DNA from 3 places in the Klebsiella terrigena genome. Region 1 is predicted to be linked to each of the others. Evidence: predicted binding sites of a transcription regulator. Region 1 holds the regulator's gene; each other region holds the start of a gene.

What was found. Region 1 encodes Fur, which represses iron uptake genes when iron is present. Its sites were predicted from a motif close to ATAATAATGAGAACNACTATCAA; they were not measured.
Region 2: a site for Fur is predicted at 2,692-2,714, ahead of fhuE (ferric-rhodotorulic acid/ferric-coprogen receptor FhuE). Genes of this name have one in related genera too.
Region 3: a site for Fur is predicted at 3,664-3,686, ahead of efeU (iron uptake transporter permease EfeU). Genes of this name have one in related genera too.

The regions. Positions count from the first base shown of each region.
Region 1 covers NZ_CP050508.1:4,043,192-4,049,153, forward strand. Annotated here, with positions in the region: gene pgm (phosphoglucomutase (alpha-D-glucose-1,6-bisphosphate-dependent)) at 1-426, opposite strand, end outside; gene seqA (replication initiation negative regulator SeqA) at 460-1,008, opposite strand; gene ybfF (esterase) at 1,192-1,965, shown strand; gene ybfE (LexA regulated protein) at 2,099-2,392, shown strand; gene fldA (flavodoxin FldA) at 2,543-3,073, shown strand; gene fur (ferric iron uptake transcriptional regulator) at 3,366-3,812, shown strand; gene tcuR (tricarballylate utilization LysR family transcriptional regulator TcuR) at 3,942-4,868, shown strand; gene tcuA (FAD-dependent tricarballylate dehydrogenase TcuA) at 4,966-5,962, shown strand, end outside.
Region 2 covers NZ_CP050508.1:3,561,657-3,567,618, reverse strand. Annotated here, with positions in the region: gene ptsG (PTS glucose transporter subunit IIBC) at 1-301, shown strand, start outside; gene fhuE (ferric-rhodotorulic acid/ferric-coprogen receptor FhuE) at 416-2,599, opposite strand; gene hinT (purine nucleoside phosphoramidase) at 2,962-3,318, shown strand; gene HCK03_RS16765 (YcfL family putative periplasmic lipoprotein) at 3,322-3,696, shown strand; gene lpoB (penicillin-binding protein activator LpoB) at 3,718-4,347, shown strand; gene thiK (thiamine kinase) at 4,328-5,143, shown strand; gene nagZ (beta-N-acetylhexosaminidase) at 5,172-5,962, shown strand, end outside.
Region 3 covers NZ_CP050508.1:3,619,842-3,625,803, reverse strand. Annotated here, with positions in the region: gene putP (sodium/proline symporter PutP) at 100-1,608, shown strand; gene HCK03_RS17060 (DUF3574 domain-containing protein) at 1,756-2,190, shown strand; gene HCK03_RS17055 (NupC/NupG family nucleoside CNT transporter) at 2,285-3,469, opposite strand; gene efeU (iron uptake transporter permease EfeU) at 3,743-4,582, shown strand; gene efeO (iron uptake system protein EfeO) at 4,631-5,758, shown strand; gene efeB (iron uptake transporter deferrochelatase/peroxidase subunit) at 5,763-5,962, shown strand, end outside.

The sequences.
Region 1 (5,962 bases):
TACGATGCCATCCGCCAGCGGACCACCCTTTTTGTTGTGCACCAGAATGGCGTTGGAAATCGCCGGCGTCGGGGTGAAGCCGTTGTTTTCCTGCACGATCACATCAACACCGTTAGCCGCCAGTACTTCCAGTACGGAAATAAAGGCCGGCTCGGAGAGCGCGTGGGTATCCTTACCGACGTAGCATGGACCGGTAATGCCGTTCTTCGCGCGATCTTCCGCAATCGCCTGAGCAATCGCCAGAATATGCTGCTCGTTGAAGTTATGGCGACCTGCGCTGCCGCGATGGCCAGAGGTCCCGAACTTCACCGCATGCTCCGCGTTGCCTGCTTCCGGCTTCAGTACATAGTACTGGGCAGTCAGCTGGGCGACGTTAATCAAATCACTCTGTTGTGCAGGCTGCCCCGCACGCTTATCGATTGCCATTGCCTGATCCTTCTGATGCAAAGGTGAATAAAGCTAGATCGTGCCGCAAACCTTCTCAATCAACTCCGCAGGGAATTGCATTGACTGCATGATATGTTCAATCATGCTGCATTTACGGCCAGTATTGGTATTGGTGATCACCCACCACGGCGTGCCGGGGACCTGCTTAGGCTTGGTCTGATTGCCGCTTTTCAGCAGGATGCGGGCATCTTCAGCGAAATAGGTTCGCGTACGCCCGTGCAGAGACTCGGTGGCCGCAGCAAACGCTTTGCTGTCCAGCGAGTAGAGCGTCGTCAGCACCAGCATAAAACGGTTTACCGCGCGCTTTTGCTCGGCGTATTCATCAGATAACAGCAGTTCGCGCACGGCGCGGACTTTATCCTTCACCGGGTTAACGGGCTTGACCTCAACAACGGCGGTCGGAGCCGGGGCCGGCGCGGCTTTCGCAACGGCAGTGGCAGTCTGGGAAGCGGCGGAAAATTTCAGCATGCGCCGTAAAATGTCGGATGCACTCTCACCAATATGCTGGGTGTGGCTGGCAATATAGCGATAGAGATCATCATCAACTTCAATTGTTTTCATCTTAATCCAGTACGATATCTTATTCTGAATACAAGTTGTCAGGATTATAAGGACAAATCCTAACCGCGGAAAGCGTCAAACCAGGATGGCGGTAAAACTCAGATAGCTCTGGGTCTTGCAGCCGGATGGCAGAATGTCCAACATAATACCCTAACCCGACGGAGCGAAAAAAAGAACTTTGCCATGAAATTAAATAGCCGCGCGCAATCTGCACAAAATCCGCACAATAATTCCCCTGTCGTCCTGGTTCACGGTCTGTTTGGCAGCCTTGATAACCTGGGTATCCTCGCACGCGACCTGGTCGCCGACTACGATATCCTGCAGGTTGATATGCGCAATCACGGTCTTTCCCCGCGCGATCCGCAGATGACCTACGCCGCGATGGCTCAGGATCTGCTCGACACCCTTGACGACCTGCAGCTGGAAAAAGCGACCTTTATCGGCCACTCAATGGGCGGTAAAGCGGTGATGGCGCTTAGCGCCCTCGCGCCGGAACGCATCGACGGCCTGGTGGCTATCGATATCGCGCCGGTGGATTATCACGTCCGCCGCCACGACGAAATCTTTGCCGCCATCAACGCCGTGACCGCCGCCGGCGCCGCAACCCGCCAGCAGGCGGCGGTGGTCATGCGCGAGCACCTGCAGGAAGAGGGCGTGATTCAGTTCCTGCTGAAGTCCTTCGTTGACGGCCAGTGGCGGTTTAACGTACCGGTCCTGTGGGATCAATATAGCCATATCGTTGGCTGGCAGCCGGTTCCCGCCTGGCCGCATCCGGTCCTGTTTATCCCGGGCGGCAACTCTCCCTACGTGTCCGATGAGTATCGCGACGCGCTGCTGGCGCAGTTCCCGCAGGCCCGCGCGCACGTGATTGCCGGCGCGGGCCATTGGGTCCATGCGGAGAAACCGGAGGCGGTACTGCGCGCAATTCGCCGATATCTCTCCTCTTTAGCGGCATAACTGGCTAAAAACTGCCCGACCGCGCCGCAGAATGCCCGCGGTCGTTGGCGCAGCGGTTCGCCTGATGTATTATGGCGCGCTATCTGTGTCGGCAATGGCCCGACAACTCGTTTCCCCGAAGTCACTCTGAATCATGGCAAAAGAACAAACGGACCGTACGACATTAGATTTGTTCGCAACCGAGCGTCGCCCGGGTAGACCAAAGACCAATCCGCTTTCGCGCGACGAGCAGCTGCGCATCAATAAACGCAACCAGCTTAAACGCGACAAAGTTCGCGGTTTAAAGCGCGTGGAGCTCAAGCTCAACGCTGAAGCGGTTGATGCGCTCAATGAGCTAGCTGATGCCCGCAATATGAACCGTAGCGATCTGATTGAAGAGATGTTGATGAACCAGCTGGCAGCCCTGCATAGCCAGGGTAAAGTCTGAGAAACCTCAAAAACAACACTTTCATGTAGCAGAGTGTGCAGTCGGGTGTGATTGCTGTTTCCGCGCCCTTCCCTGTTCTGCTATGATTGCCGTTATCTGCGGGCATTACGCCACTACCACATCATTAAGTTTCAAGAGGTTATTTTACTCATGGCAATCATCGGCATCTTTTTTGGCAGCGACACCGGCAACACCGAAAATATTGCAAAAATGATCCAAAAGCAGCTCGGTAAAGACGTTGCTGATGTTCACGACATTGCCAAAAGCAGCAAAGAAGACCTGCAGGGTCATGACATTCTGCTGCTGGGCATCCCAACCTGGTACTACGGTGAAGCGCAGTGTGACTGGGATGATTTCTTCCCGACGCTGGAAGAGGTCGACTTCAACGGTAAGCTGGTCGCCCTGTTTGGCTGCGGTGACCAGGAAGACTATGCTGAATACTTCTGTGATGCGCTGGGAACCATCCGCGACATCATCGAACCGCGCGGTGCAACCATCGTCGGCCACTGGCCAACGGCGGGCTACCATTTCGAAGCCTCTAAAGGTCTCGCCGATGACGACCATTTCGTCGGTCTCGCTATCGATGAAGACCGTCAGCCTGAGCTGACCAACGAGCGCGTTGAGAAATGGGTTAAGCAGATTTCTGAAGAACTGCATCTCGAAGAAATCAAAAACGCCTGATGGTTAAACGGCGATACCTTCGGGTATCGTCGTATTAATAGGTAAAAGCAATAAAACTAATAGCTACAAGTTTTTAACTTTTAATCACATATCTGTACAATGTCCTCTGATTTAACGAGGAGACGTGACACAGTTTGTAGCGTGTGCCTCGTTTTTGACAGCATACAAGGCTCGATGCTTGCGGTTTTCATTTCATCATGGCAGTTCTATAATGAGACGCGTTACATCGGGTGATTCTCTGTATTACTTCCGCTAATGGAAGTAGATCGTTTAGCAACAGGACAGATTCCGCATGACTGACAACAATACCGCATTGAAGAAGGCTGGCCTGAAAGTCACACTTCCACGATTAAAAATTCTGGAAGTGCTGCAGGGGCCGGATAACCATCACGTCAGCGCGGAAGATTTATACAAACGCCTGATCGACATGGGGGAAGAGATCGGTCTGGCTACCGTTTATCGCGTACTGAACCAGTTTGATGATGCCGGCATTGTTACCCGCCATAATTTTGAAGGCGGTAAATCCGTTTTCGAACTGACACAGCAGCATCATCACGATCACCTGATTTGCCTCGATTGTGGCAAAGTGATCGAATTCAGCGATGACTCTATCGAAGCGCGTCAGCGTGAAATTGCCCACCGTCACGGTATCCGCCTGACCAACCACAGCCTGTACCTGTACGGTCACTGTGCTGAAGGCGACTGCCGCGAAAATGAACACGCGCACGACCCCAAGTAATATGATGCCAGCAGGAAAGCCAACCGGACGGTTGGCTTTTTTTATACGCTGAATTCGCCGCGCCATATTCCCTCCTCCGCGATGTTGCTTTAATGTAAAATCCCTTCCCGCCTGACCCCGAGAATCGACATGGAACTTCGTCAGCTACGTTACTTCGTTCGTATTGTGGAAACCGGCAGCATGGGCAGCGCCGCGCTGGATCTCAATATTGGCGTCTCAGCGCTCAGTCAGCAAATGACGCGCCTGGAAAGTGAACTCTCGATTCGCCTGCTCCAGCGTACCTCGCGCGGCGTCACGCCCACCAGCGCCGGCCTGGCCTTTTACTTTCAGGCGCAGCTGGCGCTACGCCATGCCGATGATGCGATCCTGGCTGCCCGCGAAGCTCGCCTGTCCGGGCACGTCAGCGTCGGCATGGCACCCAGCACCGCGTCGATACTGGGGATGCCCTTTATTAACGCGATGCGGGAAAGCTATGCCGATGTTCGTCTGCACGTCGTGGAAAGTCTCTCCGGCAACCTGGAGCGGATGATCAACACCCGCCAGATTGATTTAGCCGTCGTTTTCCAGAAGGAGAAAATCCTGCGCTGGAGCGCCAGACCGATCCTCGAAGAACGGCTATTTTTGATTGGCACCTACGCCGTACTGGCCGATATCGCCGACGACGCCATCTCCCCCTCTCAGCTGGCAAACATTCCCTTGATTATGCCCAGCCAGGGCCACGGCCTGCGTGGCAGGCTGGAGGCGATCGGCCAGGAACACGCCATCAAGCTGGATATTGCCGCTGAAATTGATGGCCTGACTCTACTGATGCGCGCCGTGCGCAGCGGTCTTGGGGCCACCCTGCAGCCCGGGGCCGCCATTTCCCATCTTGATAAAGAAGCGCTGAGAGTGATCGGCGTCCACAACCCGATACTCAGTCGCCCCAACTTTTTGGTTAGCCTGTCTGACGATGAGCTCACCCCGGCAGGTCTTGCCGCCCGCGTGGTGCTTAGCAAAGTCATGCGCCAACTGGTGGATGCAGGCAGCTGGCCGGGAGCCACCCTTTACGCTAACTAAAGCCCTCTTTAGCTACGCAGCATAGCGCCCGCACAGCCCCAGCGTATACATTCCAATTACAAATTTAACAATTAGTTAAAGAGTAATGGAGTCTACGATGGTTGATGTACTGGTGATTGGCGGAGGCAATGCTGCGTTATGTTCCGCTTTAACCGCCCGCGAAGCAGGCGCGTCGGTGCTGTTGCTGGAGGCAGCCCCTCGCGAATGGCGCGGGGGAAATTCCCAACATACCCGCAATCTGCGCTGCATGCACGATGCGCCGCAGGATGTGCTAGTGGATAGCTATACCGAAGAGGAGTTCTGGCAAGATCTCTGGCGAGTCACCGAAGGGAATACCAATGAAGCGCTGGCGCGTCTGGTAATCCGTACCTCTTCACGCTGCCGTGACTGGATGCGCCAGCACGGCGTTAACTTTCAGCCTCCCCTCTCCGGAGCGCTGCACGTGGCGCGCACCAATGCCTTTTTTATGGGTGGAGGCAAGGCCCTGATGAATGCCTACTACCGCAGCGCGGAAAGGCTGGGCGTGCAAATCCGTTACGATACGCCGGTGCAGGCGCTTGAGCTTCGTAACGGCAGGTTTGTCGCAGCCCTGGCGGGAGAGGAGCGCATTGCTGCCAAAACCTGCGTGCTTGCTGCCGGAGGTTTCGAATCCAACCGCCAATGGCTCCGTGAGGCCTGGGGTGAAAACGACCGCGGCGAGTGGCCTGCCGATAACTTCCTCATTCGCGGCACCCGCTTTAATCAGGGGGTGCTGCTCAAATTTATGATTGACGCCGGTGCGGATATTATCGGCGATCCTTCTCAGTCGCACTGCGTGGCGATTGATGCCAGAGCGCCGCTGTATGACGGTGGCATCTGTACCCGCGTGGACTGCGTCTCGCTAGGCGTGGTGGTTAACCGTGATGCGGATCGGTTTTATGATGAAGGCGAAGATTTCTGGCCGAAGCGTTACGCCATCTGGGGACGTCTTGTCGCCCACCAGCCGGGGCAAATTGGTTTTTCCATTATCGACAGTAAAGCCATCGGCCACTTTATGCCACCGGTTTTCCCAGGGGCGCAGGCTAATACCCTGGAAGAGCTGGCCCGCCAGCTAG
Region 2 (5,962 bases), 480 kb from region 1:
ACTGGACCTGAAAACTCCGGGTCGTGAAGATTCAACCGAAGACAGCAAAGTGGGCACCACCAGCGAAATGGCTCCGGCTCTGATCGCGGCGTTCGGCGGTAAAGAAAACATCACTAACCTTGATGCGTGCATCACCCGTCTGCGCGTTAGCGTTGCTGACGTAGCGAAAGTTGATCAGGCTGGCCTGAAAAAACTGGGTGCTGCCGGTGTGGTCGTTGCAGGTTCAGGCGTTCAGGCGATCTTCGGGACTAAATCCGATAACCTGAAAACTGAAATGGACGAGTACATCCGCGCCAACTAAGTTGTGATGTGGGGAGACTAAGGCAGCCGAATGGCTGCCTTTTTTATTGGCTTAAGCGAGTAAAAAGGGAGCCGGCTGGCTCCCTGGGTTCTGCTGGTCAGCGCTGAGGATAAATCAGAACTGGTAGCTGGCGGTGATGCTGAAGTTGCGCGGCTCGCCGTAAACCACCGACCCTTCGACGTTGGTGTCGTAGGTTTTATCGAACAGGTTATTAATATTGCCCTGTAAGGCGAAGTTTTTGGTGACCTGGTAGCGGCTGAACAGGTCCACCAGCGCGTAGCTGCCCTGCTCGGCGCGGAAGGTGCCGTACGGGGTCACGGTGTCGGTATAAACGCGGTTTTGCCAGTTCACGCCGCCGCCAACGGTCAGCTCGGGCATTGCCGGCAGACGGTAGCGGGTGAACAGCTTGACGCTGGTGCGCGGCAGGTTGGGGTTCACCGCCTTGCCTTCGTTATCTTCCGCAACGTAGCGCGTGGCCCCGAAGGTCATCTGCCAGTTATCCGTTAAGGCGCCGTTAATCTCGAACTCAACTCCTTTACTGACCGTGCCGTCCGCCGTTCTGTAGGCCGTTTCGCCGTTGCTGCCGGCAATCGGCGTACCGGTAGACTGCGCCAGGTTGTCCTGTTCGATACGGAAAATCGCCAGGGTGGTGGTTAGGCGGCTGTTCATCCAGTCCGACTTCAGACCAAGCTCATAGTTATTTCCGGTGATCGGCGTCAGATATTTCCCGGAGCTGTCGCGCTTATCCTGCGGCTGGAAGACGGAGGTGTAGCTGGCGTAGGTCGACCAGTTATCATCGATGTCGTAAACCAGGCCCGCGTACGGCGTCGTATGGTTTTTCTCCATGCTGTAGGAGAGGGTGTCGATACGCCAGTTGGTATAGCGAACGCCAAGAATTAAGTGCAGCGGATCGGCCAGCGAGAAGCGCGTCGCGGCGTACAGGGACTTCATCCGCGTGGTGTCGTCCTGGGCGAGGCTTTGCGGGCCCCAGTTGGTTTCAGGGAAGTTAGCCGCATTGAAGCCAGAGAAGCTGCCGATCTCATCCGGGAATACGTTTGCCCAGGAGCTAAGGTAGCGGTTGTTCTGCTTGCTGTAGCTGCCGCCGATCATCAGGTTATGCTGGCGGCCGAAAAGATCGAAGCCGCCGTCGGTAAACAGATCCACGGCATCGACTTTACGTTTGCCGCTGTTCCAGCCCGTTCCGCCAACGTAATCGTAGCCCGGCCCATAGCTGGCGTAGGGGCCGACCAGCATTCCCGTCTCTTTGTTAACGTACGCGTCGACGTACATCATTTTGCTGTCGAATTTGACCTCGGAGTGGGTTGCCGTCATGGTCGCCTGCCAGGTATCGGTAAAGCGCTGTTTCAGCGTAACGAAGACTTTGTTGAACTCTTTATCGTTATAGGCCCAGTCCGGCGCGGTGCTGTGGGCGCGATCGTAGTGGTTCTTGCTGCCGTCGGTGTTCCAGCGCGGCAGGCCGCCCCAGGTTGGGCTATTGACGTCGATACGCTGATACTCGTAGCCGGCGGAGAGGCTGGTTGCGCTGCCGAGGTCGGCATCGAGAATGCCGGAGAAGAACGTTTTTTCGCTGTTGTAGCGATCGAGCCAGGAGTCATTATTCTGATAGCCGGCGACAATACGCGCCCGCACGTTACCGTCCTCGGTCAGCGGGCTCTGCATATCGGCGACGTAGCGCTGCTTGTTCCAGCTGCCGTACTCGGTGGAGATATTGCCGGTAAACTCGCGGCTGGTGGCATGCTTGCGGATCATGTTGATCGATGCGGAGGGGTTGCCCGTCCCGGTCAGCAGGCCGTTGGCGCCGCGTACGACCTCGACCCGCTCAAAAAGCGCGGTATCGGAGAGCGCGTCGCCGAGGTTCCAGCGGGACTCAAACCAGGTCGGAATGCCGTCGACCATATAGTTGTCTATCTGAAAGCCGCGGGAATAATAGCTGCTGCGATCGGAGTCCGCCTGGCTCCGGCTGATCCCGAGGGTATTATCCATCACGTCGCCGAGGGTTTGCAGCTGCTGATCCTGCATCCGCTGCTCGCTGATGATGCTGACCGACTGCGGAATATCGCGCTGGGTCATCAGCATTTTTGTTCCGGCGGTGGTGGTTTTAACGCTGTAATCCTGCCGCTGTTCGTCGGTGCCGGCTGGCGTTGCTCCTTCTACAATGATGGTGTCGTCGGTCGCGTCGGCGGCAAGGCCGAGGGTGGGGTAGAGCGCTAACGCAATACCGACGGCAAGAAGAGACGGCGCGCGGCGGCCGTCCCGTGAGATGGTAGTGAAAGACATGATTAACCCTTAATGAGGAGACTGTCGTTATACGCCGGGGCTCTGTGGCCGCGGTCGAATCATTCCCGAAGTGCGGTGCGTCCATGTTGTTAATACAAATGAGAAATATACGCATTTATATTTAATGTGTAAACAGACGTAAGAAGGGGGGCAAAAAGGCGCTTTATCGACGGCGGTGCCGGGACAGAATCAGGGATATGCTTAATCCGTCATCAGCTAAGTCCGCCGCCGCGTAAGAAAAAGTGCATTCGGGTTGAAAGAGGGGGAGTAACTCGCTCATACTCTTAGACGAATCCTGTGCATCCGCGTTTATCTGCAGAGGCAGGCCAGAGCACGGTATAAAAATTAATAAGGAATCAGTCATGGCAGAAGAAACGATTTTTAGCAAAATCATTCGCCGGGAGATCCCGTCGGATATTGTTTATCAGGATGAGCTTGTTACTGCCTTTCGCGATATTTCTCCGCAGGCGCCGACCCATATTCTGATTATCCCCAATATCCTGATTCCTACCGTCAACGACGTCACCACGGAGCACGAGCTGGCGCTGGGTCGCATGATGACCGTCGCGGCGAAAATTGCGCGTGATGAAGGTCTTGCCGACGACGGCTATCGCCTGATCGTCAACTGTAACCGCCACGGCGGCCAGGAAGTCTACCATATCCATATGCACCTGCTGGGCGGTCGCCCGCTGGGTCCCATGCTGGCTCACAAAGGCTAATCAATGCGCGCAGCTCATTTCGGCACTCTTCTGGCGGCGGCGCTGCTGGCCGGCTGCGGTTCTCACGCGGAAATTCCGGTGGGAGAGCAGCAGACGCTGGTGATGGAATCTAACGTCTTAGCCGCAGGTATCAGCGCCGATGCGCCTGAGGTCACCGCCTCAGAGATTCAGGCCACCGCGACCTCAAAGCTGTTCAACGAACGCCAGGAGCCGATCGTCGTGCATTACCGCTTTTTCTGGTATGACGCCAGAGGGCTGGAGATGCACCCGCTGGAGCCGGCACGCAGCATAACGGTGCCCGCACGCTCATCCGTGACGCTTTACGGTAGCGCAAATATTTTGGGGGCGCATAAGGCCCGACTCTATCTTTATCTGTAAGAGGTAATTGTGATGATTAAAATGTGTCGCTATGCGTTGATCACAGCACTGGCGATATTCCTTGCCGGGTGCGTTGGGCAGCGTCAGGAGCCCGCGCCGGTAGGGGAGGCGCAGCCGAAACCGGAGCAGCCCGCTCAGCCTACGGTACCAACGGTGCCGGGCATTCCGGCAGTGCCGGCGCAGCCGGGTCCGATTGAGCATGAACAGCAGCCGACTCAGCCAACCCCGCGCGTTCGCCACTATGACTGGAGCGGTGCGGTACAGCCGATGGTCGGGCAGATGCTGCAGGCGGGCGGCGTGAACGCGGGCAGTATTCTGCTGGTCGATAGCGTCAATAACCGCACGAACGGTACGCTGAACGCGGGTGAGGCGACCGAGGCCCTGCGCAATGCGCTGACGGGAAACGGCAAGTTTACGCTGGTCTCGCAGCAGCAGCTCGGCGTGGCGAAACAGCAGCTTGGCCTGTCACCGCAGGATAGCCTCGGCAGCCGCAGCAAAGCGATGGGCATTGCGCGCACCGTTGGCGCCCAGTACGTGCTCTACTCTAATGCCACCGGCAACGTCAACTCACCTGAGCTGAAGATGCAGCTGATGCTGGTACAAACCGGCGAGATTATTTGGTCAGGTAAAGGTGCAGTTCAGCAACAGTAAGCTAACGCGCGATGAGCTATTGTCGCGCTTTTTCCCCCGCTATTCGCCGCTCGACGATCCGGCCTTTGCCGGTCTGAGCGGCGGTAGCTGCATCGTCAGCGACGGCACCCGGCGGCTGGTATTACGCCAGCCGCACGATCCTGCCGCCCCCGCCAGCGATTTCCTTCGTCAATATCGCGCGTTATCCCGGATGCCGGATACGCTTGCGCCGTCGCCGATTTTTTACTCCCCGCGCTGGATGGTGGTGGAATACTGCGTCGGTGAAATGAAAAGCGCGCTGCCGCCGTGCCCGCAGCTGGCCGGGGTGCTGTATCATCTGCACCAGCAGCCGTGCCTGGGCTGGCGTATCGCGCTGGCGCCGCTGCTGGAACGCTACTGGCAGCAGAGCGATCGCTCGCGACGAACCCCGCTATGGCTGCGCTGGTATAAGCGTCTGCTACGCCGCGGAGAGCCCCAGCCGCTGCGCCTGGCGCCGCTGCATATGGACGTACATGCGGGCAATCTGGTTCATACCGCGGGCGGGCTGCGGCTGATCGACTGGGAATATGCCGGCGACGGCGATATTGCGCTGGAGCTTGCCGCCGTGTGGATTGATTCTGCACAGCAGCGACGGCTGACGGCGGAGTATGCCCGGCTGGCGAAGATGAATGAACGTCAGCTGTGGCGACAAATTCAGCGCTGGCGCCCGTGGGTATTGATGCTCATGGCAGGCTGGTACGAGCGTCGCTGGCAGCAAACCGGCGACCGGCAGTTTATCGCCCTGGCAGATGCGGCCTGGCGTCAGTTAGACACATAATATAAGAGAGGTCAGTGTGGGTCCGGTAATGTTGGATGTCGAAGGTTTTGAACTGGATGCGGAAGAGCGGGAGATCCTCGCGCACCCTTTGGTTGGCGGGCTGATTCTCTTCACCCGCAACTATCACGATCCGGCGCAGCTGCGCGAGTTGGTGCGTCAGATCCGCGAAGCTTCGCACAATCATCTGGCGATCGCGGTCGATCAGGAAGGCGGGCGCGTCCAGCGTTTTCGCGAGGGCTTTACCCACCTGCCGGCCGCGCAGTCCTTTGCCGCACTGCTGGGAATGGAAGAGGGCGGCAGGCTGGCGGCGCAGGCCGGCTGGCTGATGGCCAGCGAAATGATCGCGATGGATATAGATATCAGCTTTGCGCCGGTGCTTGACGTCGGCCACATCAGCGCCGCCATCGGCGAGCGCTCTTATCATGAGGATCCCGAGAAGGCGCTGGCCATCGCGCGCTGCTTTATTGACGGTATGCATGAAGCGGGCATGAAGGCGACCGGGAAGCATTTCCCAGGTCACGGCGCGGTAACCGCGGATTCGCATAAAGAGACGCCGCGCGACCCGCGCGCTGAGGCGGAAATTCGCGCCCGGGATATGGCCGTTTTCCGCACCCTGGTTGCGGAGCAGCGCCTTGATGCAATTATGCCTGCCCACGTTATTTATACCGACGTTGACCCGCGTCCGGCCAGCGGCTCGCCGCACTGGCTGAAGACGGTACTGCGCGGGGAGTTAGGCTTTGACGGCGTGATTTTCTCCGACGACCTGTCGATGGAAGGCGCGGCGATTATGGGCAGCTATGCCGAACGCGGACAGGCTTC
Region 3 (5,962 bases), 420 kb from region 1:
ATACGGTCGCCCAATACAACCATTGTGCCATTACCCCGTTCCGGTAGTGGAATAAAACGACAAATCTGGACGCTGTCGACAAAAAATCTGGAGATTTGCATGGCTATTAGCACCCCGATGTTGGTGACTTTTACTATTTATATATTTGGCATGGTACTGATCGGGTTTATTGCCTGGCGTTCGACGAAGAACTTCGATGATTATATTCTCGGTGGCCGTAGCCTCGGTCCCTTCGTGACCGCGCTGTCCGCTGGAGCCTCGGATATGAGCGGCTGGCTGCTGATGGGGCTGCCGGGAGCCATATTTCTTTCCGGTATTTCCGAGAGCTGGATTGCCATCGGCCTGACGCTGGGGGCGTGGGTTAACTGGAAGCTGGTAGCCGGTCGCCTGCGTGTTCATACCGAGGTGAATAATAACGCGCTGACCCTGCCGGACTATTTCACCGGCCGCTTTGAAGATAAAAGCCGGGTGCTGCGTATTATCTCCGCGCTGGTTATTTTACTGTTCTTCACTATTTATTGTGCCTCCGGCATCGTTGCCGGTGCGCGTCTGTTTGAAAGCACCTTTGGCATGAGCTACGAAACGGCGCTGTGGGCCGGTGCTGCCGCGACGATTATTTATACCTTCGTCGGCGGATTCCTCGCGGTAAGCTGGACCGATACCGTGCAGGCCAGCCTGATGATTTTCGCGCTGATCCTGACGCCGGTGATGGTGATTATTTCCGTCGGCGGCTTCGGCGATTCGCTGGAGGTGATTAAGCAAAAGAGCATTGAAAACGTCGATATGCTGAAGGGGCTTAATTTCGTCGCCATTATCTCGCTGATGGGCTGGGGGCTGGGCTACTTTGGTCAACCGCATATTCTGGCTCGCTTTATGGCGGCGGACTCCCATCACAGCATCGTCCACGCTCGCCGTATCAGCATGACCTGGATGATCTTCTGCCTGGCGGGCGCCGTGGCGGTTGGCTTCTTCGGCATCGCGTGGTTTAACAACAACCCGGCGCTGGCCGGGGCGGTAAATCAGAACTCCGAGCGCGTGTTTATTGAACTGGCGCAAATCCTGTTTAACCCGTGGATTGCCGGTATCCTGCTGTCGGCGATTCTGGCGGCGGTGATGTCAACCCTGAGCTGCCAGCTGCTGGTCTGTTCCAGCGCGATCACCGAGGATTTGTATAAGGCATTCCTGCGCAAGAACGCCGGGCAGAAAGAGCTGGTGTGGGTGGGTCGGATGATGGTGCTGGTGGTGGCGCTGATTGCTATCGCGCTGGCGGCCAATCCGGACAACCGCGTGCTGGGCCTGGTGAGCTACGCGTGGGCGGGCTTCGGTGCGGCCTTCGGTCCGGTGGTGCTGTTCTCCGTTATGTGGTCACGCATGACCCGCAACGGCGCGCTGGCCGGTATGGTTATCGGCGCGCTGACCGTTATCGTCTGGAAACAGTTTGGCTGGCTTGGCCTGTACGAAATCATCCCTGGCTTCATCTTTGGCAGCCTCGGGATTGTGGTCTTCAGCCTGCTGAGCAAAGCGCCTTCGGCATCCATGCAGCAGCGTTTTGCCGAGGCCGACGCCCACTATCACTCCGCGCCGCCGGTCCGCGCGACCGCAGAGTAAGCATAGGCTTTCTGCTAAAGCCCGCCTCCGGCGGGCTTTTTTGTCTCCGCGGTTCGCCGCAGCCGGACCGAGACCGACGGGAACCCTCTTGCTAATTCTCTGAAAATACGCTGATATCTGAGCACAAATAACAATGAGGATAGCAATATGAGTTTCAGACAGGGTGCAATGGCGCTGGTGCTGGCAGGGCTGCTTGGCGGCTGCGTGGCACCAGCCAAAACGACCGTTTCAGCGCCGGCTGCCGGCGCCTGCCCGGCGGACAATTCCATGGAGCAGACCACGCTGTACTTTGGCCTCAGCCGTCCGGCGGGTAAAGATATCACCCCCGCGGAGTGGCAGCAGTTTGTTGACCGCGACGTCACCCCGCGCTTTCGCGACGGCCTGACGGTATTTGACGCCCGGGGCCAGTGGCTGGGTAACGACGGGAGCGTGGCGCGCGAGCAGAGCAAGGCGCTGATGCTGATCCACGGGAAAGATGCGAAGAGCGAAGAGGGGATTGAGGCGCTGCGCACGATCTATAAGTCGCGCTTCGCCCAGGAGTCGGTGATGCGCGTCGATCGCCAGGTTTGCGTTCATTTCTAAATAAGCGTTATTGCTGAATAAGGCTTCTTGCTTAAGAAAAGGCGGGGCGATGCCCCGCCTTAATTGCGGCGATATTCGCGGCGCAAGCTCGCGCTTACAGCACCAGACCGGCGAAGCTGGCGGAGAGCAGGCTGACCAGCGTCGCACCGTAGACCAGGCGCAGGCCGAAGCGGGAAACAATGTTGCCCTGCGGCTCGTTAAGCCCCTTAATGGCGCCGGCGATAATGCCAATCGAGGCAAAGTTAGCAAAAGAGACCAGGAAGACCGACAGAATGCCCAGCCCGCGCGGCGTCATGCCGGCGGCAATTTTCTGCAGCTCGATCATCGCGACAAACTCGTTGGCCACCAGCTTGGTCGCCATAATACTCCCGGCGTTCAGCGCATCGCTGAGCGGAATACCGATCAGCCACGCCAGCGGGTAAAAGACGTAGCCCAGAATCTGCTGGAAGCTGAGGCCAAATACGGTAGCGAAGAGGGCGTTAACGGCGCTGATTAAGGCAATAAAGCCCATCAGCATTGCCAGAATAATCATCGCAACCTTGAAGCCAGCCAGAATATATTCGCCCAGCATTTCAAAGAAGCTCTGCGACTCATGCAGCTTCTCCAGCTTAATCTCTTCTTCGCTGCCCGGTCGCGTCGGGTTAATAATGGACAGCACAATAAAGGTGCTGAACATATTGAGGATCAGCGCCGCGACGACGTATTTCGCGTCCAGCATGCTCATATAGGCGCCAACAATCGACAGCGACACCGTCGACATCGCGGTGGCGGCCATGGTGAACAGCCGGCGAGAGGAGAGATCGCCGAGCACGCCCTTATAGGCAATGAAGTTTTCCGACTGTCCGAGGATCAGCGAGCTGACGGCGTTAAAGGATTCGAGCTTGCCCATGCCGTTGACCTTTGACAGCAGGGTGCCAATGACGCGAATGAAAATGGGCAGAATGCGCCAGTGCTGGAGAATACCAATCAGCGCGGAGATAAAGACAATCGGGCACAGCACGCCGAGGAAAATAAAGGCCAGGCCTTTTTCACTCATGCCGCCAAATACAAAGTTGGTGCCCTCAGCGGCAAAGCCGAGTAATGAGGTGAAAAAGCCGGAGATATTTTTAACTATCCACAGGCCGCTTTCGGCGTGGAGAAAAAAGAAAGCCAGGGCAATTTCAATAACAATTAACTGGATAATATAGCGAAAGCGGATTTTTTGTCGGTCATAGCTGGCAAGCCAGGCAAGGCCGAGGATAACCACCAGCGCCAGCAGGAAGTGTAAAAACTGAGTCATATTATTCTTTTCGCAGATAAATAAGGCCGCTATTTAGCCACAGCCGCTACGCCCGGTAAATATCTGCTGCGAAAAAACCGTCGATCCTGTTCTTCGCCGCTGGCACAGGCGAATACTTGCCTAAGTAATTATTTTCCAGCGATTAATTTACACCTCGTCATCATTCTCTACACATTTCACTTGTGTTTCTGATTATTGTAATGATAATCACTATCAGAAATATTTACCTATCTTTGCATCCGTTGACTGCGGCTCACATTTAAGGATGTCTGCATGTTTGTTCCATTTCTCATCATGTTACGTGAAGGCCTGGAGGCCGCGCTGATTGTCAGCCTGATCGCCAGCTATCTGAAACGCACTCAGCGTGGAAACTGGATTGGCGTAATGTGGATTGGGGTGTTCCTCGCGGCGGCGCTGTGCCTCGGCCTGGGGACCTTTATCAACGAAACAACCGGCGAATTTCCGCAGCGTGAACAGGAGCTGTTTGAGGGCATCGTGGCGCTGGTCGCGGTCTTTATCCTGACCTGGATGGTGTTCTGGATGCGCAAGGTGTCGCGCAACGTGAAGCAGCAGCTGGAGCAGGCGGTGGATAACGCCCTGCAGCGCGGTAACAACCACGGCTGGGCGCTGGTGATGATGGTCTTTTTTGCCGTCGCGCGCGAAGGGCTGGAGTCGGTATTTTTCCTGCTGGCGGCGTTCCAGCAGGATGTCGGTATCTGGCCGCCGCTGGGCGCGATACTTGGCCTCGCCACCGCAGTCGTCCTCGGTTTCCTGCTGTACTGGGGCGGCATCCGCCTTAACCTCGGCGCGTTCTTCAAGTGGACCAGCCTGTTCATCCTGCTGGTCGCCGCGGGCCTTGCCGCCGGCGCCATTCGCGCCTTTCACGAGGCCGGGCTGTGGAACCACTTCCAGGACGTGGCGTTCGATCTGAGCGGCGTGCTGTCGACGCACAGCCTGTTCGGTACGCTGCTTGAAGGCATCTTTGGCTATCAGGAAGCGCCGACCGTCAGCGAAGTGGCGGTGTACTTTATCTATTTGATTCCGGCGCTGGTGCTGTTTGCGCTGCCGCCGCGTAGCAATCCAGCAGCCTCGCGTACCGCTCCGCTTAAGTAGGGCGCCGCAGGATATATCGTTACAACATACTTACCGAAAGGGATGATCATAATGACTCATTTTCGCCGTAATGCGCTGCAGCTTGCCGTCGCAGCGTTGTTCAGCTCCGCCTTTTGCGTCCAGGCTGCGGATATTCCGCAGGTAAAAGTGACCGTTAATGACAAGCAGTGTGAACCGATGAACGTGACCGTGAAAGCGGGTAAAACGCAGTTCATCATTCAGAACCACAGTCAGAAGGCGCTGGAGTGGGAGATCCTTAAAGGCGTGATGGTCGTGGAAGAGCGCGAAAACATTGCGCCGGGCTTTACGCAAAAGCTGACGGCTAACCTGCAGCCGGGCGAATACGATATGACCTGCGGCCTGCTGACTAACCCGAAAGGGAAGCTGATTGTCACCGGTGCGGCCACCCAAGACGCGGCGAAAGCCGACGCGCTGCTGAGCCTCGGCGAAGCGATTACCGCCTATAAAGCCTACGTCACGGCACAAACTGCCCAGCTGGTTAGCGGCACGAAGGCCTTCACCGACGCGGTGAAAGCGGGCGATATCGAAAAAGCGAAAGCGCTGTATGCCCCGACGCGTCAGCACTACGAGCGCATCGAACCGATCGCCGAGCTGTTCTCCGATCTTGATGGCAGCATTGATGCCCGTGAAGACGACTACGAGAAGAAGGAGGAAGATCCGAAATTCACCGGCTTCCACCGTCTGGAAAAAGCCCTGTTTGGCGACAACAGCACCAAGGGCATGGAGAGCTACGCCGACCGTCTGAACAGCGACGTGCTGGAGCTGCAAAAGCGCATCAGCGAGCTGGCGTTCCCGCCGTCTAAAGTGGTGGGCGGCGCGGCGGGCCTGATTGAAGAAGTGGCCGCCAGTAAAATCAGCGGCGAAGAAGATCGCTACAGCCACACCGACCTGTGGGATTTCCAGGCCAACGTTGACGGCGCGCAGAAAATTGTCGACCTGCTGCGTCCGCAGCTGCAAAAAGAGAACGCCGCGCTGCTGGCGAAAGTTGACGCTAACTTCAAGAAAGTTGACGCGATCCTCGCGAAATACCGCACCAAAGACGGCTATGAGACCTATGACAAGCTGACCGATGCGGATCGTAACGCGCTGAAAGGCCCGATCACCACCCTGGCGGAAGATCTGGCTCAGCTGCGCGGGATCCTGGGTCTGGACTAAAGCGATGGCAGAACAGAAGCAATTCGACGTGAATGAACCTTCACGTCGGCGGTTACTAAAAGGGATCGGCGCGCTAGGCGGCGCGCTGGCTATCGCCGGCGGCTGTCCGGTTGCGCATGCGGCCAAAAGCACCAGCTCGCCGGGCACGCTGTCGCCCAACGCGCGTATGGAGGAGCAGCCCTTTTATGGCCTGCACCAGGCGGG